DNA from 3 places in the Sporosarcina sp. QA0331 genome. Region 2 is predicted to be linked to each of the others. Evidence: riboswitches for the same ligand, from Rfam matches in the RefSeq annotation. Region 2 holds a riboswitch; each other region holds the start of a gene.

Region 1 (6,324 bases), 870 kb from region 2:
ATACTTCTTTATCAGTTCCGTCATTGAGATAGAACGCTTTATCATTAGTCTCTTTTTTATCAAATGGATATGTCCAATCTCCTTTGAAATAAATGGCGTTCAACAGCATCGCAACTAGATTATCATCCAACGGTTCATCGACCATTTTGTCGATTTTGCCATTTGTCGCTTTTTTCACCCAGTCATTGATTTGTTTTGGCGAATCATTGCTCGTAATGTCAATTTCCATGATTTTCGCGTTGAAATAATCCTTTGATTGATTAGCAAATCCGTCTTGAAACTTATATTGGTCGTTTAGCCAAATGGAGTTGGCGACTTGAAGTTGAATGGCGTCGTTGTCTTTATTCAGCATCGTCATAAAGGAGGCATTTGCTTTATTCAGGTCTATCGGGTCTATCCCTTCCATTTGTAAAGCTTTCGAGATTTCTTCCTTCGTCACTCCGTCCGCGCCGTTATAAACCATCGCCAGCGCCATCATTAGACTCGTCGGAGAAATGAACAGATTACCGTCATCATCCGCTTCGATTTCTTTTAGTAACTTGAAGCCCAATTCGTTGTTCGGTTCAACGATTGTTTCATAATCCATTTCTCCAAATTCAACTCCTTCAGCAATTTGAAGACTGCTTTGATTAGTACTTGTTCCACAGCCCGTCATAGGCAGCAATAGGATCATTCCAATAAGTGAAGCGGTAAATTTCCTTTTCAAATGAATCACCGTCCTTGTAAACGTAGACTTCATCGGGATGGAAAAGGTTACAAGAAACATGCCTGCTTCTATATTTTCAAGCTAATTGATTTCCCTTTCTAATTTCTCCGTATATGTACTGATTTCTTCTTTGCCCGCTTTCTCGACAAAGAAATGATCGCCAATTGTGATTGTCGCTTTTCGGCATTTCCAAATGTCTTTCAAATTCGCTGGCCCTTTATATGTGACCGGAACAATCGGGACTCTTGCCAGACCAGCTATGGTGACGGCTCCGCGCTTTGCTGGGGCACCCTCTGCTGTCCTTGTTCCACTTGGAAATATCCCAACAATTTCTCCGGACTTCAGTAATTTTATAGGCTTTTTAATACTACTAGGTGACGGGTTTTCACGGTCAATTGGAAAAGCTTTAATGTTCGTTAAGAAAGCAGCAACTATTTTTATTCTAAAGAGTTCCTTCTTTGCCATGAAGTGAATCGGTCGAGGCAATGAAATACCGAGCGCGATAATTTCCAACCATCCTCGATGTGCACACGTAATTACGTATCCCCCATTTTCAGGTAGTTTGTGTATATTCTTTAATTCGATTTTGATAATGATGAAAAAGATGAACTTTGCCAATGCGGCTGTTAATTTATACATGTTGCCCTCCCGTTATCATCAACATTTAGTACCTGGTACTAATTATAAACTAACTACATTATTTTACAACTAACCAGGCACTTATCCCGCTTGTATGATCGAAAAAATCCACGTTTACCTTCAAAATTGACAGGTACTTTTTGCGGTTAAATGCAACAAATTTAATTGAATATAAACCGTCATCGTACCAAGAAGAACGGAACTTCATCCTTCCTCCACTTATAATAATTAGACTTATTTATATATTTAATCTTCAACAAAACTAATAAACTTAGTTGACATTATTTTTAATCGTGGTAAAGTTGTAAGCAATTCAAATTTCATACAAAATTTCTTATCAAGAGAGATTGAGGGACAGGCCCTATGACATCTCGGCAACGGTTTTTTTAAACTACGTGCCAATTCCTGCAAACAGTTTTCTGTTTGGAAGATAAGAAGAGAGAAGCTTTTTCATATTCTACAAATTTAGTAGAAACGCCTTCTTTTTTCATATCTTCTTATAGATATGGAAAAAGAAGGCGTTTTTATTTGGAGGGGATTTTATGATTACATTCGAAAATGTATCGAAAACATTTGTTGTCGGAAACAGGAAAGTCGAAGCAGTCAAAAAGGTGACATTTGACGTTGAGGAAGGCGATATTTTTGGCATTATCGGATTCAGCGGGGCCGGAAAGAGCACATTGATCCGACTTGTCAACGGCCTGGAACGTCCGACTGAAGGGAAAATTCTTATCAAAAAAACTCCCTTGCATGAACTGAAGCCTAAACAGCTTCGGGGAGTGCGCAGAAAGATCGGAATGGTATTTCAAAACTTCAATCTCTTTTCTTCCCGCACTGTGGAACAAAATGTCGAATACCCTTTGAAACTATCAAAGGTACCTAAAGCAGAACGGAACGCAAAAGTGAAACAACTTCTTCAATTCGTAGGTCTTGCGGATAAAGCGAAAAGTTATCCCGAGCAATTATCAGGAGGGCAAAAACAGCGTGTCGGCATTGCCCGCGCACTTGCAACAGACCCGGAAATTCTGCTATGCGACGAAGCGACGTCCGCACTTGACCCGAACACGACGCGTGATATTTTGAATCTATTGCAAAAAGTGAATCGGGAATTAGGGATTACAATCCTGCTGATCACACACGAAATGCAGGTTATCCAATCTGTCTGCAACCGTGTTGCCGTAATGGAGACGGGGATAGTTATTGAACAAGGCGAAGTGTTCGAAACATTTACCAATCCTCAGCATGCAACGACAAAAGAATTCATAGCCGCCACTGAACAAAGCTTGCCCTCCCCTCAACTGCTTAATGAATGGCGGGCAAAAGGCGGAACCACTTTGTACCGCATCATTTTCAAAGGGGAACGGGCAAGCGACCCTATTTTATCAACAGTTACTCGAAAGCATCAAATTGATTTCAATATCATTTACGGTTCTATCCGGGAACTGCAGCAACAGTTTTTTGGCAATCTAGTCGTTTCATTCGAAGGAAAAAATGATGCAGTGACAGCTTGTATCCAGGAATTGAAAGATATCGTGGACATTGAGGAGGTGAATACAAATGAAAGTTAATTGGGAGACGTTTTGGATTCGTATTGTAGAGGCGACCGGTGAAACGATTACGATGGTTTTAGGAACTTTGGTTTTTAGTTCAATTATCGGGATGGCATTAGGCATTCTTCTGTTTACCACAAGAGAAGGAAATATACTTGAAAATCGGTTCATTTCAGGTTTACTAAATTTCTTTATTAACATCATTCGTCCGATTCCTTTCATCATTTTGCTTTTCGTTCTTTCACCTGTTACACGCGAAGTGATTGGAACGACGATCGGGACGGCGGCTGCCATTTTCCCAATGACGATTGCTGCATCGTTCGTTGTCGCAAGAGTCGTCGAAAACAACTTGATCAGTATCGATCCGGGTGTCATCGAAGCTGCTGAAGCAATGGGAGCAAGTCCGCGCCAAATCATTTTCACAGTATTGATCCCTGAAGCGCTTGGACCACTCATCCTTGGATTGACTTTCGTTACGGTCGGTTTGATCGACTTTTCAGCTGTTGCAGGGACAGTTGGCGGTGGCGGATTGGGCCACGTTGCGATGACGCATGGCTACCAACGATTCGACAGTTCAGTCATGTTTGTTACGGTCGTTATTCTGATTATTCTTGTTCAGTTTGCGCAATGGATCGGAAACTTCTTATCTAAGAAAGTGATGCGCCGTTAACAAATTCAAATTGAAACATTTTTAAATAAAAAACAATTGGAGGATTCACTATGAAAAACATTATTAAATCACTTGGAATTCTTTTACTGCTATCCATTCTTGCTGCCTGCGGTAATAATGGATCTGCTAACGATGATGTTGTAGTAATTGGTGTTACTGGAGCAGACGGTGAGCAGTGGAATGTGCTAAAAGAGTTGGCGAAAGAAGAAGGCATTACAATTGAGTTGAAAGAATTCGCGGACTACACATTACCGAACAATGCGCTTGCCAATGGCGACATCGATTTGAATTCATTCCAGCATATCGCATTTTTAAGTCAATTTGCTGAAGAGAACAATGTTGATATCGTACCGATTGGTTCAACTGTTATCGCTCCGCTCGGCATTTATTCCGATAAGCTTGACGATATTTCCGACATAAAAGAAGGCGACAAAATTGCGGTTCCCGATGACCCTTCTAATTTAGGACGTGCTTTACGATTATTGGAAACTGCAGGCCTCATCAAATTAAAAGAAGGCACTGGACTTTTCGGAGATACAACATCCATAGAAGAGAACCCTAAAAACTTGGAAATCATCCCTATGGTTGCGCAACAGACGCCCCGTGTACTACAAGATGTTGCAGCATCCCTTATCAACAACGGGATCGCTGGACAGGCCGGGTTCAATCCTATTGAGGATCCAATCTTTTTGGAAGATGGCGACAGTGAAAACGCCTTACCTTATGTGAATGTCTTTGCAGCACGTGCGGAGGATGCACAAAACGAGACGTATTTAAAAATCATCGAGCTTTACCAGTCTGAACAAGTGAAGAAAGCAATTGAAGAAGAAACGAATGGCGGCTCAATTTTATTGAACATACCGCAAGATCAGCTAATCGATACATTCGAACAATTGAAGGGGGAAGAGTAAATTGACGACGACAACCAATCAAATCCATTCATTTTTAACGGAAAATCGTGCACGCTTTGTTGAAACGAGCCTATCGATCCACGCCAACCCTGAAATCGGAAATGAAGAGTATTTTGCCTGTGAGCAATTAACGACTTTGCTTCGCTCCGAAGGGTTCGAAGTGGAAACAAATGTTGCAGGTCACGAAACCGCGTTTTACGCACAGTTCTCAAGTTCGAAACCAGGTCCGACAATTGCTTATTTGGCAGAATACGATGCCCTGCCAGGAATCGGCCATGCTTGCGGACATAATATTATTGGAACGACGAGTGTCGCCGCTGCGATTGCACTTTCCAAAGAACTTGAATCTACTGGCGGAAAAGTGGTCGTCCTAGGAACTCCTGCAGAAGAAGGCGGTCCAAACGGCAGTGCCAAAGGAAGTTTCGTCCGCCACGGTTATTTAAGTGATGTAGACGTTGCATTAATGGCCCATCCTTCCGGAAAAACAGGCGTAACGTCAAACTCGTTAGCTGTCGATCCATTGGATTTCCATTTTTACGGCAAGCCAGCCCATGCTTCAGGTGCACCCGAGCATGGCATTAACGCACTTGACGCAGTCATATTACTCTTCAACGGTATTAATGCACTTCGTCAACAATTCCCGCAAGATATCCGTGTGCACGGCATCATTACACATGGCGGCGAAGCGCCGAACATAATTCCCGAATATGCTTCAGCACGGTTTTTCATTCGCGCGTCCACTTGGAAACGGACAGAAGAAATCGCGGCAAAAATACGGAATATTGCAGAAGGTGCCGCACTTTCTACTGGCGCTACTGTCAAAATCGAACGCTTTCAAAATGAAGTGAAAGATTTCGTCATTACAGACGCACTTGATCAAGCAGTGAAAAACAACCTCGAATCTCTTGGGGAAATCGTCTATACTGAAAAAAGAAAAGGTCTTGGATCGACAGATGCAGGAAATATCAGTTATGAAGTGCCTACTGCCCATCCTTATATTAAAATTGGTGATGATGATTTGATCGGACATACTGTACCGTTCCGCGAAGCAGCCAAATCTGATCGCGGTATGGAAGCGCTCCTGATCGGCGCAGAAGCGCTTGCAAAAACAGGGCTTGACTTACTGACAGACGCAGCACTTTTAAGCGAAGTTAAAGTAAGTCACGCGCAAGCATTGGAAGCAAAATCACATCAGTAAACATAGCAAACCGGACAACACTTTCCATTCGTGTATTGTCCGGTTTTTTAATGCATATATACCCCATGTAAAATAGAGCAGAATAAAAAGAACAAAAACGTAGAAAGGCTTCCTCCTTGAAGTCTTTCAGCAAACGCAACCTCTCAAAGGAATATATTAGCCAGTCTCATTTACAATTCATTCAAACGGCCATTCCGGCAGCATATGGCTTAACTTTTTATCCTCACGGTAGCCTAATACATATTCCGCTTGCATGATCGTATGGATTTCACGTGTTCCTTCGTAGATGACCGGCGCTTTCGAGTTACGCAGGAAGCGTGCGACCGGATATTCATCCGAATAGCCGTACGCGCCATGGATTTGGAAAGCGTCGTCCGCTGCTTTATTGGCAAAATCACATGCTTGCCATTTAGCGAGGGACGTTTCGCGTGTGTTACGCAGTCCTTTATTCTTCAACTCGCCTGCACGATAAACAAGGAGGCGGCTCATTTGGTAGCCTGCTTCCATATTAGCGAGCATTTGCTGGACGAGCTGGTGCTTGCCGATCGGCTTGCCGAATGTTTCGCGCTCGTGGCAATACTTCACGCTTTCCTCGATGCAGCCCATAATCAATCCGACTGCGCCTGCCGCCACTGTGAAGCGTCCGTTAT
Region 2 (6,324 bases):
AGCAATTTTTAATCCGATAACTCCTATGACTAAGATCACAATGAAAAATAGTTTGCCTACTCCAAGCGTTTCGCCGAATAAGAAAACATCCATCAAAGCTGTTCCTACAGTTCCTACCGCTGCAAATATTGCATATACGGTGCCTGTAGGAAGGTTTTCACAAGCTTTTGCCAGGAATTGAAAATCGAAAACAATGAAAACAATGATCGGAACCCAATGCCACCATTCAGATGCAATGTTAAAACCAAATATCCAAACCAATTCAAAAAAACTAGTTAGCGCTACATAAATCCAAGATTTGTTCATATAAATAACTCCTGACTCAATGACTGACTGTCATTCATTTTAAATGATGACGAGTTGCCTAGTAATAATAACTTCCAGCCGATAACCATTTAGTCAATGGCAAGGGCATGTTTCAAAAAATTCTTCACTTCGTTCTTTTGGATGATCGCTTCGTGTTCTTTGTCTGTATCGTATAAATAAATTTGTTCAGCAGCAGATTCAACTAGGCCGATGACAAGTCTAGCTGTCCTGTCGGGATTAACGGAATTCCGGATTACTCCTTCGTCAATCGCTTGCTGGAGACCATCACTCACCCACTGGTAAAATGGGGCGTAAACCGTTTCCCAATTTTTCAGATGCTCCGTTGATGCCAATCCTGAGTATATGAGTGCTTGAATTTCATGGTATTCTTTACTCACTTCGAAAATTGCGTCGACGAGCTGCTCCATCTGTTTTGGAAATGATGCATCATCCGACACTCTGTCAATCACAATCTCCAATGTTTTTTCGACCATGACTTCAGCGATTGCTGGCATGAGTGACAACTTCGATGGGAAATATAAATAGAACGTTCCTTGCGCAATCCCTGCCACTTTCACGATATCGGATATCTTTGTCTTCTCGATGCCTTGCTCACGAAAAACTTCAATAGCCGCTTTTATGATTCTTTCTTTCTTATCCAATTGCCGTCCACCCTTCCACTGAATGACTGTCAGTCATTATACCATATATATAGAAATACTAACAGTCGGGGGCATGAAGACATTTTAGCCCCCGGTTTTTAAATACGATTATAGCTTGAATTATTTTTCTTCTGTTCGCTGATCGATATGGAGGCTTCCGTCTTTAAGGATTTCCGCATAATACACTTGTTCCACTTTACCGATTCCATTTTTCTTTAGTTGCTCATATACCCATTCTTCTGTTAGGCTCAGCTCGGTCAAGTTTTCTTTGATCAATTTCCCGTCCGAAATGATTTCTGTCGGGATATACTTTGGCTCTTGGCCAGGCGCTTTAACATCTTTGCGGGTAGCGGCTTCCTGGCTCGCTTTTTTCATGACACTTAATTGCCCGTTCGTTTCGAGAATGGCATAGTTCACGTCTGTGACCGTAAAAATACTTTGCTCGCGGAGCATCATATTCAGATCATTCAATGTGAGGCGGGCTTTCTTCATCCCTTGTTCACTTATTTTTCCTCTATGGATTATAATCGTAGGCTGATCATCGAATATGATTCTCGCTTTTTTCGATTTCATCGTTAATAAGTTCACGAATATCGTTAATAAAGCCCACCAAATCATCGCAACTGCCCCATTTAAAAAAGGGGTTTCTGATTGAGCAGATATCTCGGCAGCAATGGATCCTATTGTAATACCTGTAACGTAATGGAAAAATGTTAGCTGGGAAATCTGTTTTTTCCCCATCAATCTGGCGAGTATCATAAGAATGATAAAAGCAAAAGTTGTTCTAAAAAGCATTTCCCAAAAATCCATATTTTCAATTGCGTCTGAAATCATCTGTTCACACCTCCACTAGAGCTAGTGTGTGATTGAACTATTAAAATATACAGCATTAAAAAAGCAAAGCAGGAATCGCTAAAATCCCTGCTTTGCTTATAAATATTATTCCCATTCAAACGGTGTCGCTTGATACACGTAATAATTCAACCAGTTTGAGAAAAGAAGATGTGTATGGGAGCGCCATGTATTCAATGGCTGCTTTTTTGGATTGTCATCTGGGAAATAGTTTTCAGGAATTTCAATTTCGATCCCTTTTTTTAGATCCCTCTCATATTCTTCGCCGAGCGTGCATGCGTCATATTCCAAATGTCCCGTAATCATGATCTGTTTGCCGTCCTTTGAAAGGATGATGAATGCGCCGGCTTCTTCTGAAACTGCCAATAATTGAAGGTCTTGCTCTTGCTCGATCTCCTCGATTGACACTGACGTATACCGCGAATGGGGTGCATAGAACAGATCGTTAAAGCCACGTGCCAATTCGACAGTCGGATCGGTCAATTGATGACTATAAATGCCCGATAGCTTTTTTGGCAATTCAAATTTATCGATACCGTAATGATGATAAAGGGCAGCTTGTGCGCCCCAGCAAATATGTAGTGTCGAAGTGATATTTGTTTTGGACCAATCCATAATTTGTTTTAATTCATCCCAGTAAACGACATCCTCGAACGCAAGATGTTCAATCGGCGCTCCAGTTATGATCAATCCATCATAACGTCTATTTTTGATGTGTTCGAATGTTGTATAGAAAGAGTCCAAATGATTTTTGCTTACATTTTTTGATTCATACGTTGCGGTATTTAAAAACATAACATTCACTTGCAGCGGCGTATTGCCGAGCAGTCGAAGCAGCTGAAGCTCTGTTTTTTCTTTTTCTGGCATTAAATTCAAAATAAGAATATTTAACGGGCGGATATCCTGTGTTGTCGCCCGCCCTTCATCCATTACGAAAATCCTCTCTTCTTTCAACAACTCGCGTGCCGGTAAATGTTCAGGTATATTGATTGGCATTTCGTCTCCCCCTTATTATTCAAAAGCGCAGGGCGCCTGCCAATAGGCGACAGGCATAAGGCGAAGATGCGGCGTGGCGCTTTTTGCCACAAAGCAGCTTTGACTTATGACCCAAGCCTACGGCGCCCGAAGTCTAGACGTTAAAAAAACCCCGTTCCATAAGATAGGAACGAGGATTCGCTTAAAACTTCTCCGTTCTTATCTCTCAAGATTTAACATCTTGTTGGAGGTAGCACCTTCCTGCGGACGCAGAGGTTGCTGAAGCTTCATCGGGCCAAATCCCTCAGCTTCTCTTGATAAGAAATATTCAATTGAAACTATTATATCATCATTATCCGAATTGTATACTGATTTTTTATCATCGATGAATTTTCGCTTTTGAAAAACCAAGTCCTAATATTTCTGAAGCGTTCAAGAAAATGACAAATGACGACGGTTCCGCGGTTTGAAGCAATTTTTTCAAGTAGACGGCTTCTGACTGTTCCACGACGCAAAAGATCATTGTTTTCTCGTCATTCGAATATCCTCCCGTCGACTTCACTTTCGTCAAACCCCGGTCAATTTCATTTTGAATGACCGATTGGATTTTCTCTTCATTTTCCGTAATGATGAGAACGAGCTTTGTCGGTGAAGTTTGCAGTTGGACGAAATCGATTACTTTGCTCGTTACGTAAATCGACATAAGCGCGTATAATGCAAGTTCAAAATTGAATACGAAAGCGGATGTGACAACGACAATCCCATCAACAATCAATTGGGAAAACCCGCTTGAAATGCCCGTATACTTTTTCAGTAGTTGGGCAATTAAGGCAGTGCCTCCTGTCGATCCATTCCCCCTATACACTATCCCCAGTCCAATTCCGAGCATGATACCGCCGTAAATAGAACTAAGTAGCGGATTATCAACATTCAAATGGAGTCCGTGCGTCAAATAGATGACAAATGGTACGAAAAAAGTACCGACAATCGTCTTTGCACTGAATTCCTTTCCTGCAAGCAATAACCCGACAACGATAAGTGGGATATTAATAAGCCATTGGACGTATGCGGGATTGTATCCGAATAATTCATAGAGGATCGTACTGACACCAGAAATGCCGCCCGCCGCAATGCGCGATGGCAATAAAAATATATTGAACGAAAGACCGACCAAAGTCGCTCCGATAATGATTTGGACATAGTCGAAAACAACCGACTTTCTCTGGATGAATGACATAATTGTTCTCCTTTCTTAAAAGACTTAACTATTCTATCAGAAAAAACGTTGTTCAGAAACGTTTTAAAGCATAGATAAGAGGAATAGAGAGAATAGGAGACTAGAAGAGAGTATATTCATTTTTTTGTATTTTTCTAATTAACTGGTATAATTGTAGACAAAAGTACACAAAAACATAATGTCAGGGAGGATACTATGCGAAGTTTAGGTATTGTCAGGAAAGTCGACCATCTTGGCCGGATTGTAATCCCAAAAGAATTAAGAAATACATTGAAGCTCGAAAAAGGTGCACCAATGGAAATCTTTGTTGACGATGATATGATCATTCTTCGAAAATATGTGGTGGATGCGGCGTGCATCGTAACCGGAGAAATCACCCCCGAAAACACAAAACTTTCAAATGGCATGTATATAAGTCCTAAAGGTGCGGAAATCCTGAAAAAAGAAATCGAAGCAAATAAAACTTGGGATTGACTATTTCCGAATGAAGGGGCAACGGTTAAGACCGTGTCCCTTTTGTTGCGAGAAAAATGATCTGATATTTGAAAACGGAGGAAGCTAAATGAAGATTATTGCACATAGGGGCGCATCCGGAAACTATCCGGAAAACACGATTGCCGCCTTCAAGGAGGCAGCTCGTCTCCCTGTTTTTGGAGTTGAATTCGATGTACATATGACAAAGGATGGTGAACTCGTCGTCATCCACGATGAAACAATCGACCGGACTTCAAATGGAACAGGCTATGTGAAAGATATGTCCTTGATAGAATTGAAAACATATGACTTCGGCAGCTGGTTTGCACCCGAATTCCAAGGTGAAAAAATCCCAACCTTGAAGGAAGTCCTCGATGTATTCGATTCGACGGATCATAAACTGAACATCGAGTTGAAATCAGATATTTTCCCATACGGAGGAATGGTCGAAAAAGTGCTTGAATTAATTGCGGAAAGGCAACTGGAATCCCACGTTATCATTTCATCTTTTGACCACACTGCCATCCAGCTCGTCAAGCAACTCAATCCTCAAATCGAGACAGCTGCATTATTCATGGAAGTACTCGTCCACCCGTTGGACTATCTACAAAAAATACCGGCGGATGCCCTTCACATCCTCTTCCCTGCCGCAGTCCGCCCATCCATCACCGAAGTCATAAAAAGCGGCATGCCAGTCAGAACATTCACAGTCAACGACGAAACATACGCAACAATCCTAAAACAAGCCGGAGTCCAATCCATCTTCACCGACTACCCAGAAAAAATGGCTAATTTTTTCTCTAAATAAAAATGCATTGGGGAGAGGACTGAAGCGAACGCTGTTACGAAGAACGGCGTTTGCGAGCAGGATGCGGAAAGCAATCCCTGTAGCGAAATCGGGCCCATAAAAAAAGAGACATCGCCATCCCTCTAAGGATTAGCGATATCTCTTTTTTCATGCATCCAAACCGTTAATGAACTCCTCAATCTCTTCCTTCGTCTTCCGATCCTTACTTACAAAACGCCCAACCTCTTCCCCATTATGGAAAGCAATAAAACTCGGGATCCCAAACACATCCAACTGCTGACAAACATCAATAAAATCATCACGGTCAACATAAATGAATGTATATTCCGGATAATCCGCCTCAATGCTAGGCAAGAATGGCTCAATTACCCTACAATCCGGGCACCAATCCGCCGAAAACATAAACATCGTCCGCTCCTCATTTTTCAATTGCTCAAACTGCTCAACCGATTGAAGTTTTTCCATTCATACTCTCTCCTTCTATTTTCATCTCTCCTAAAGTATATCACCCAACGTAGATTCCACCATACGATGACGATTTTTAGCAGAAACAAAAAAGTCATGAAATCGAACGATCGGGGAATTCTAATCATTCAACAAAGGAGGTTTCCCCTTGCGTATCCATTACATGATTGCTTTGGTATGTATAATGATCTGTCTTTGTCTAACGCCTGCCATCGCCTTTGCTTCCGAGCAACGGAGCGAAAAGGAGATTATGGAGGAGCGGATGGGATTTTATTTGCAATTCGCAAGTGAACTCGTTCCGTGGTACCACCTTGCTGCGATCGATCAATTTGAACGGAATATCCAACAAGTTCGCAACGATCTAACGAAGGTGGAAGGACCTATTTCCATTCAGTACTCTGTTGATCATTGGTTCGGCGCTTTGAATCCTGATTATACGGACGCTTCCGCCACGACTATTACGCTTTTTGGCGGCAAAGGGACGGATGGCAACGGAGACGGAATGGCTGACTTGTCTGACCCAATGGATGTACTGCAAACAATGG
Region 3 (6,324 bases), 1.1 Mb from region 2:
CTACAATGATTGCATTGTCGACACCGTCTATGCTGTACAGCGGATGATCCGCCCCGATCAAAACCGGTCCTACCGTCGCTTGCAGCTTTCCTTTTTTGTCCTTCCAAATATCAGCTACGTGGCGATAGCGAAGATCACCTTTGGATGCATCGATAATATCGATTGACTCCAAATGATCAATTCCGATAACCGGTACGTCATCCCAATCGGGCTGCCTGCCGAAAGCGAGCGAACTTAAAATCATCAGCTTGCGGAAAGCGTCCGTACCGTCCACGTCATCCGCAGGATCCGCTTCCGCGTACCCGTTTTTCTGGGCATGCAAGAGAGCTGCTTTGAACGAAGAACCTTCTTTACGCATTTTTGTCAAAATGAAATTTGACGTCCCGTTTAAAATACCTTGAATCCGTTTGATACGGTCGCCTGCAATAAGATTTGTCACTGTCCGGATAATCGGGACGCCGCCAGCTGTTGTCGCTTCGAATCCGACTTGCACATTGCGGAATTCTGCATGCTTCAGTAATGCAGGTCCGTGTTTAGCGAACATCTTTTTATTCGCAGTAATAATGTGGCAGCCCTTCTCAATCGCTTCCGACAAAAACGTATAGGCAGGCTCTTCCCCGACAATTGCTTCGAAGATAACATCGATTTCGGGATTATTCCATATTTCCTGAATGTCGTCGGTGAATTTCGCTCCTTGAATCGGCTTGCGTCTTTTCGCCTTGTCTTTCACAAGGATGGATACGACATCAACTGTGAAACCAGTGCTCTCTTTAATCTCCTCCCGCTTCTCCTGCAGGATTCTATACACACCTTCACCGACCGTACCAAAACCGAGTATGGCCACTTTAATTGACGGCATTATACCACCCTTCCTTCCTAACTTTGCTTTGTCATTTTAAATCAAAGTCGCTCTATTATCGGACTTCGACAGGCGCAGCTTTCTCAATCGCCTGCTGCAAGTCTGCAATCGTATCTTCCGTAGACTCAAGTCCGACAGACAGACGGATCAATTCTTCTGGCGTTCCCGTCTTTTTCAAGTCCTCAGCAGACAATTGCTGATGTGTCGTCGATGCAGGATGGATGATAAGTGATTTTGCATCCCCTACATTCGCTACGTGTGACCACAACGTAATATTGTCGATCACTTTGCGTCCTGCTTCACGTCCACCTTTAATACCGAAGACGATGATGGAGCCGAAGCCATTTTTCAAGTATTTCTTAGCATTTTCATACGTCGGATGGTCTTCCAATCCTGCGTATGTTACCCACTCTACAGATGGATGCGATTTTAGGAACTCAGCCACTTTAACGGCATTTTCGTTATGACGAGTAACACGCAAATGAAGCGTCTCTAGCCCTTGTAGGAAGTTGAAAGCACTATCCGGATCTAGGCAAGGCCCGAAGTCGCGCAGTAATTGGACGCGAAGCTTTGTCGCAAATGCAGCTGCCGCAGTGTCAATACCGTATCGAAGTCCGTTGTACGTTGTATCAGGCTCTGTAAAGCCAGGGAATTTCCCTCTCGTCCAGTCGAATTTCCCCGCGTCTACAACGACGCCGCCGATTGTTGTTCCATGGCCGCCGATCCATTTCGTCGCGGAATGAATGACAACGTCCGCCCCGAACTCGATTGGATTCGATCCGTATGGGGATGCAAATGTGTTATCGATGATGAACGGGATTTCATTCTCATGCGCAATGTTTGCGACCGCTTCGATATCGAGCACTTGAAGGCTCGGGTTCCCGATTGTTTCAGCGAATATCGCTTTTGTTTTGTCCGTGATTGCAGCACGGAAGTTTTCAGGGTTTTCTGCATCGACGAATTTTACATTGATGCCGTAGCGAGGAAGCGTGACGGCGAATAGATTATACGTTCCACCGTATAGGTTGCCCGCCGCGACGATCTCGTCCCCAACTCCAGCAATGTTCAAAATGGAAAAGGCGATAGCGGCCATACCGGAAGAAAGAGCGACAGCGGCTGTTCCACCTTCTAAAAGTGCAACTCTTTCTTCAAAGACAGCAACAGTCGGATTCGTGATTCTTGTGTAAATATTGCCTGCTTCTTGCAAGCCGAATAAGTTTTGGGCATGTTCAGTATCGCGGAAAACAAATGCAGTAGTACGGTGGATCGGCACAGCGCGTGAACCTGTAATAGGATCCGGCTTTTGGCCTCCGTGTAAAAGAAGAGTTTCTGGTTGAAGTTGGTTTGTCATTTTTATTACCTCCAGTGGATTTTTTTAAGATGAAAAGGCAATGCGGAGGCGTTGGGGGTTTTTGGAATAAAAAAAATAACCCCTTTCGCTAAGAGAAGGGTTACGCTTTCGCTTATTCCTCCTCTTATCTTTCAGACCGTTTGCACGAATCTGTAGGAAGTAGCACCTTTGCAAGTTCGTCACTTGCCGGTTGCCGGGCATCGCAGGGCCTAGTCCCTCCGCCGCTCTTGATAAGAGTTTGGGTATTCAGTTTTTCATCTTGTTGAACAGTATAGGAGACTCTTTTTGAAAAGTCAAGAGGTGAATTTATTTTTTTCTGAAACTTCCGCTTTATCTCTGATGTTATAATAGTTTTAGTAATTGGACTGACGGCGCAGGTGTGCTTGCATCGGACGTGGAACCTGCCTCTTTGGTCGCGTGGACACTTGCTTTGGACACGGAAGCACCCTCTTTGGACGCGCAGACACTCACTTTGGACGCGGGAGGGCCTTCTTTGGACGTGCAGCTACTTGCTTTGGACGCGATTCAACAGGCTTTGGACGTTGGTGCATATGAATATATTAATTTTGGAGGATTTATATGACGTTATGGATTTTGGGCATAGTCATTTGTGGTTATTTAGTCGGCTGCTTGCACGGTTCGACAGTTGCACATTGGATTTCTGGGGTTAATTTAAAAGAGACTGGTGTGAAAAATGCTGGGGCGTCGAATGCGATGATTGTTCTCGGGAAACGGTATGGCGCTCTTGTTGCATTAATTGATATCGGCAAAGGCGTTCTCGCGGTCATTGCGGTAAGATTGCTAGCAGGACATTTCGGACTGCCTGTAGAATCTATCATATTGTTATTATTTGTTGTCGGCGCAGCCGTTATATTCGGCCATAATTTTCCGTTCTATATGAAGTTCAACGGTGGTAAAGGAACGGCTACCGTAATCGGTGTACTTTTCGCCATCGATTGGCGATTCGGGCTTGCCGGGCTTGCTTTATTCATACTGGTTGCCCTTCTCACCGACATTCTTGTCATCGGCGTCTTCATGCTCTATATTACTCTCTTCGTCATGGCCGTTTGGCTCGATGGTTATTGGCCGATACTGATTGCCGTGTTGCTTTCCTTAATGGCGATCTGGAAGCATATCGAAAACTTCAAGCGAATTCGAAAAGGGACTGAACCACGGATTCGTGCATCATTCAAGAAAAAACAGAAGCACTCGGAATGAGGCTTCTGTTTTTTCTTATGCTATCCTTATCAAAAATCCAACCAAATCTTCACAGCCGTCCCTAAAATCAACACCGCCAATATACCCTGCAATATTTTCGTATTCATCTTCTGTCCCGCCTTTGCCCCTAGTGGAGCAGCAAGGATACTCGCTACAATCATGATGGCGGCTGGTCCGTAAAGAACTTGGTCAGTCACGATCTTCCCTACCGTCGAACCGATCGATGAGATGAATGTGATAGCAAGTGACGTTGCAATTGTCATGCGTGTCGGGATTTTCAAAACGACGAGCATGATCGGAACTAGAATAAAAGCACCTGCAGCTCCGACAATCCCAGCAGCAATGCCGACGATGAAAGCAAGTACGGCTGCAAGCCATTTATTGAAAACGACTTGATCCGCCGGAATATCATCCAGTCCTTTTTTCGGAATGAACATCATGACGGCCGCAATCGTTGCCAAAATGCCATACACGAGATTGATGCTTCCTTCTGATATCAAATTGGAACCATACCCTCCGATAAAGCTTCCGACTAAAATCGCACTTCCCATATAAATGATCAATGTCTTGTTAAGATATCCGCCTTTCCGGTACGCCCACACTCCGGATATTGTCGCGAAGAACACTTGGATTGCACTGATTCCTGACACTTCGTGTGCAGAGAATGCGGCAATTCCGAGCAATGGCGGAATGTATAATAGCATCGGATATTTGATAATTGATCCACCGATTCCGACCATGCCGGAAACGAAGGACCCTATAAATCCAATGAGAAAAATGGTAACGAGAAATGTCAAATCCATAAAATCACTCTCCTTAATTAGGAAAAGGGTATCTGTTTAGATACCCCCACCCTTTATTCAGCTTTCTTAATCCAGAACATGAAGACGCCTGCTTCTTCTTTTTGGTCAATCATTTCATGGCCGCTTGATTTTGCCCATGCTGTCAAATCAGCAACCGAACCTTTGTCAGTCGCTTGAATTTCTATAATTTCTCCTACTTCCAATTCCTTAATTGCCTTTCTTGTTCGTACAACCGGCATTGGGCATGCCAACCCTTTTGCGTCTAATACTTTTTTTACGTCCATTTGGTCATCTTCTCCTTATAATTAATTTGTCACCGTACCGCGCAACGGTTCGGTCCAATTTCCATTTCACGCTGTGTTTCCTCATTTGGCGCAATTTTACCCATGTTCATTTGACGGATTTCTTGGTATGCGTTCGGTTGAGGAGGCAAGTTTCCCGTCACCAATTGCCTGAATTCCTGTTCATCCTTAATATTCAAACCGTGGTTAACCTCAAATAGCTTCCCTAACTTTTCGGAGACACTTCCGTCGTCATTCAATTCTTCGATAATCATGAAGTGCGCCGGAAGAACGAGAAGATCCTTCGCTAACTCGCGGTAGCGGCTATACAAAGTCTCCCGCAAATCACCGACCCAATCTTCCGCCAATCCCGCAAGGTCAGGTCTCCCGATTGAATCAATGAATAAAATGTCTCCTGTCAATAAATAAGCGTCATCGACAATAAACGAAGTGGAGCCGATTGTATGGCCCGGTGAATAGAGCGCCTGAATATCGATTTTCGATGTCCCTACAGTTATGACACGGCCATCTTCTAACGGTTCGTATGCAAACGTTACTTCTTTCGCGTCTTTCGGCGGGAGCCAGTATGTTCCATTCACGGCTTCGGCAATTTTACGCCCGCCGGAAATATGATCAGCGTGCAAATGTGTATCGAGTACGTTCGTAATTTTCACGTCCAATTGTTTCGCGAAATCAAGGAAGACATCCGTCATTCTTGTCGCATCTACAATGACCGCTTCACCGTTTGACATGATCATGTAAGAAAGGCAACCTTTTCCGATGCGCACGAATTGATAAATCGAGCCGCCATCCTTCAAGTCACCTATTTTCACCGGCTCCAAATGCTCGCTCCACGCCTTCATGCCTCCTTGTAAATAGGAAACATCACGTCCCTCTTCAGCAAGCATTTCCGCGACGAAAACTGAAGAGCCTTCCTTTGCACAGATGACGATAATATCTTGATCGGTCGGGATTTGTGGAAGAATTTCTTCTACACCGTCCAATAGATCGAAATATGGGACATTCAAGTATTGAATGTTATCCCCTTCAATTTTCCAATCTGCGAATGCATCTTCATTACGGACATCCAAAATGAAGAAGTTCTCTTTATTGATCACCTTTTTTGCGACTTCCGCAGCCGTCATTGGTGTTACTGTCATACTTATCTCCTCCTATCTAGCAAAGTTCGTTATTAAATAGATTTTTCTATGGGACCGTTCCATCCACTCATGCCGGGTACAACATTTTTTACGTTCTTGAATCCTGCTACAGCAAGTTTTTGTGCAGCCATGTCGCTCCGATTGCCTGATCGGCAAACAATGTAGATAGAAGCTTCTTTATCTAATTCGTTAAAAGATTTTTCAATATCACCAAGAGGCAGCGACTGCGCTCCTGAAATATGGCCGAAAGCGAATTCCGCAGCTTCACGGACATCCAATAAAACAATCTCCTCTCGGTTCGAAAGTGCGGTTTCCAATTCTTCATTGGAAACGACATGAGGATAGCTCATTTCCTCTTTTTCCCCTCCTTCGGATTTTCGTAAATAATGGGTAAGCACTCCATCTTCTTCCGTTGTGCCTAAAAATTGATGTCCTGAACTTCCCGCCCAAGCTTTGAGGTCGGCGGAAGAACCTTTATCGGTTGCCTGAACCTCAAGGACACTACCGAGTTCCAACTCTTTCATTGCTTTTCTCGTCTTGACGACTGGCATTGGGCACGCCAAGCCTTTCGCATCGATTATGTGATCTGCTTTTATCATTTTCCGTCTCTCCAAGTACCCGCAGGGGTATATTTTTCTTTATAAAAAATTAC

What was found. Region 2 has a riboswitch for S-adenosylmethionine ahead of metA (homoserine O-acetyltransferase MetA). Riboswitches for the same ligand answer to the same signal wherever they lie in the genome.
Region 1: it holds a riboswitch for S-adenosylmethionine, as region 2 does, so the genes downstream of both, AC0L13_RS01740 (methionine ABC transporter ATP-binding protein) here and metA (homoserine O-acetyltransferase MetA) in region 2, are expected to answer to the same signal.
Region 3: it holds a riboswitch for S-adenosylmethionine, as region 2 does, so the genes downstream of both, AC0L13_RS00865 (O-acetylhomoserine aminocarboxypropyltransferase/cysteine synthase family protein) here and metA (homoserine O-acetyltransferase MetA) in region 2, are expected to answer to the same signal.

Annotation. Positions count from the first base shown of each region.
Region 1 is NZ_CM147850.1:333,370-339,693, reverse strand. Features, by position in the region: gene AC0L13_RS01750 (serpin family protein) at 1-706, opposite strand, end outside; gene AC0L13_RS01745 (lysophospholipid acyltransferase family protein) at 788-1,345, opposite strand; SAM riboswitch class I at 1,677-1,782, shown strand; gene AC0L13_RS01740 (methionine ABC transporter ATP-binding protein) at 1,888-2,913, shown strand; gene AC0L13_RS01735 (methionine ABC transporter permease) at 2,903-3,565, shown strand; gene AC0L13_RS01730 (MetQ/NlpA family ABC transporter substrate-binding protein) at 3,616-4,476, shown strand; gene AC0L13_RS01725 (M20 family metallopeptidase) at 4,478-5,674, shown strand; gene AC0L13_RS01720 (acyl-CoA dehydrogenase family protein) at 5,852-6,324, opposite strand, start outside.
Region 2 is NZ_CM147850.1:1,205,714-1,212,037, reverse strand. Features, by position in the region: gene AC0L13_RS05775 (DMT family transporter) at 1-306, opposite strand, end outside; gene AC0L13_RS05770 (TetR/AcrR family transcriptional regulator) at 396-968, opposite strand; gene AC0L13_RS05765 (YetF domain-containing protein) at 1,089-1,802, opposite strand; gene metA (homoserine O-acetyltransferase MetA) at 1,908-2,816, opposite strand; SAM riboswitch class I at 3,012-3,119, opposite strand; gene AC0L13_RS05755 (YitT family protein) at 3,175-4,032, opposite strand; gene AC0L13_RS05750 (AbrB/MazE/SpoVT family DNA-binding domain-containing protein) at 4,228-4,506, shown strand; gene AC0L13_RS05745 (glycerophosphodiester phosphodiesterase) at 4,595-5,314, shown strand; gene AC0L13_RS05740 (thioredoxin family protein) at 5,462-5,779, opposite strand; gene AC0L13_RS05735 (M23 family metallopeptidase) at 5,928-6,324, shown strand, end outside.
Region 3 is NZ_CM147850.1:155,470-161,793, reverse strand. Features, by position in the region: gene AC0L13_RS00870 (homoserine dehydrogenase) at 1-859, opposite strand, end outside; gene AC0L13_RS00865 (O-acetylhomoserine aminocarboxypropyltransferase/cysteine synthase family protein) at 915-2,210, opposite strand; SAM riboswitch class I at 2,332-2,447, opposite strand; gene AC0L13_RS00860 (hypothetical protein) at 2,620-2,793, shown strand; gene AC0L13_RS00855 (glycerol-3-phosphate acyltransferase) at 2,790-3,428, shown strand; gene AC0L13_RS00850 (sulfite exporter TauE/SafE family protein) at 3,458-4,231, opposite strand; gene AC0L13_RS00845 (sulfurtransferase TusA family protein) at 4,285-4,515, opposite strand; gene AC0L13_RS00840 (MBL fold metallo-hydrolase) at 4,545-5,672, opposite strand; gene AC0L13_RS00835 (sulfurtransferase TusA family protein) at 5,705-6,271, opposite strand; gene AC0L13_RS00830 (rhodanese-like domain-containing protein) at 6,321-6,324, opposite strand, start outside.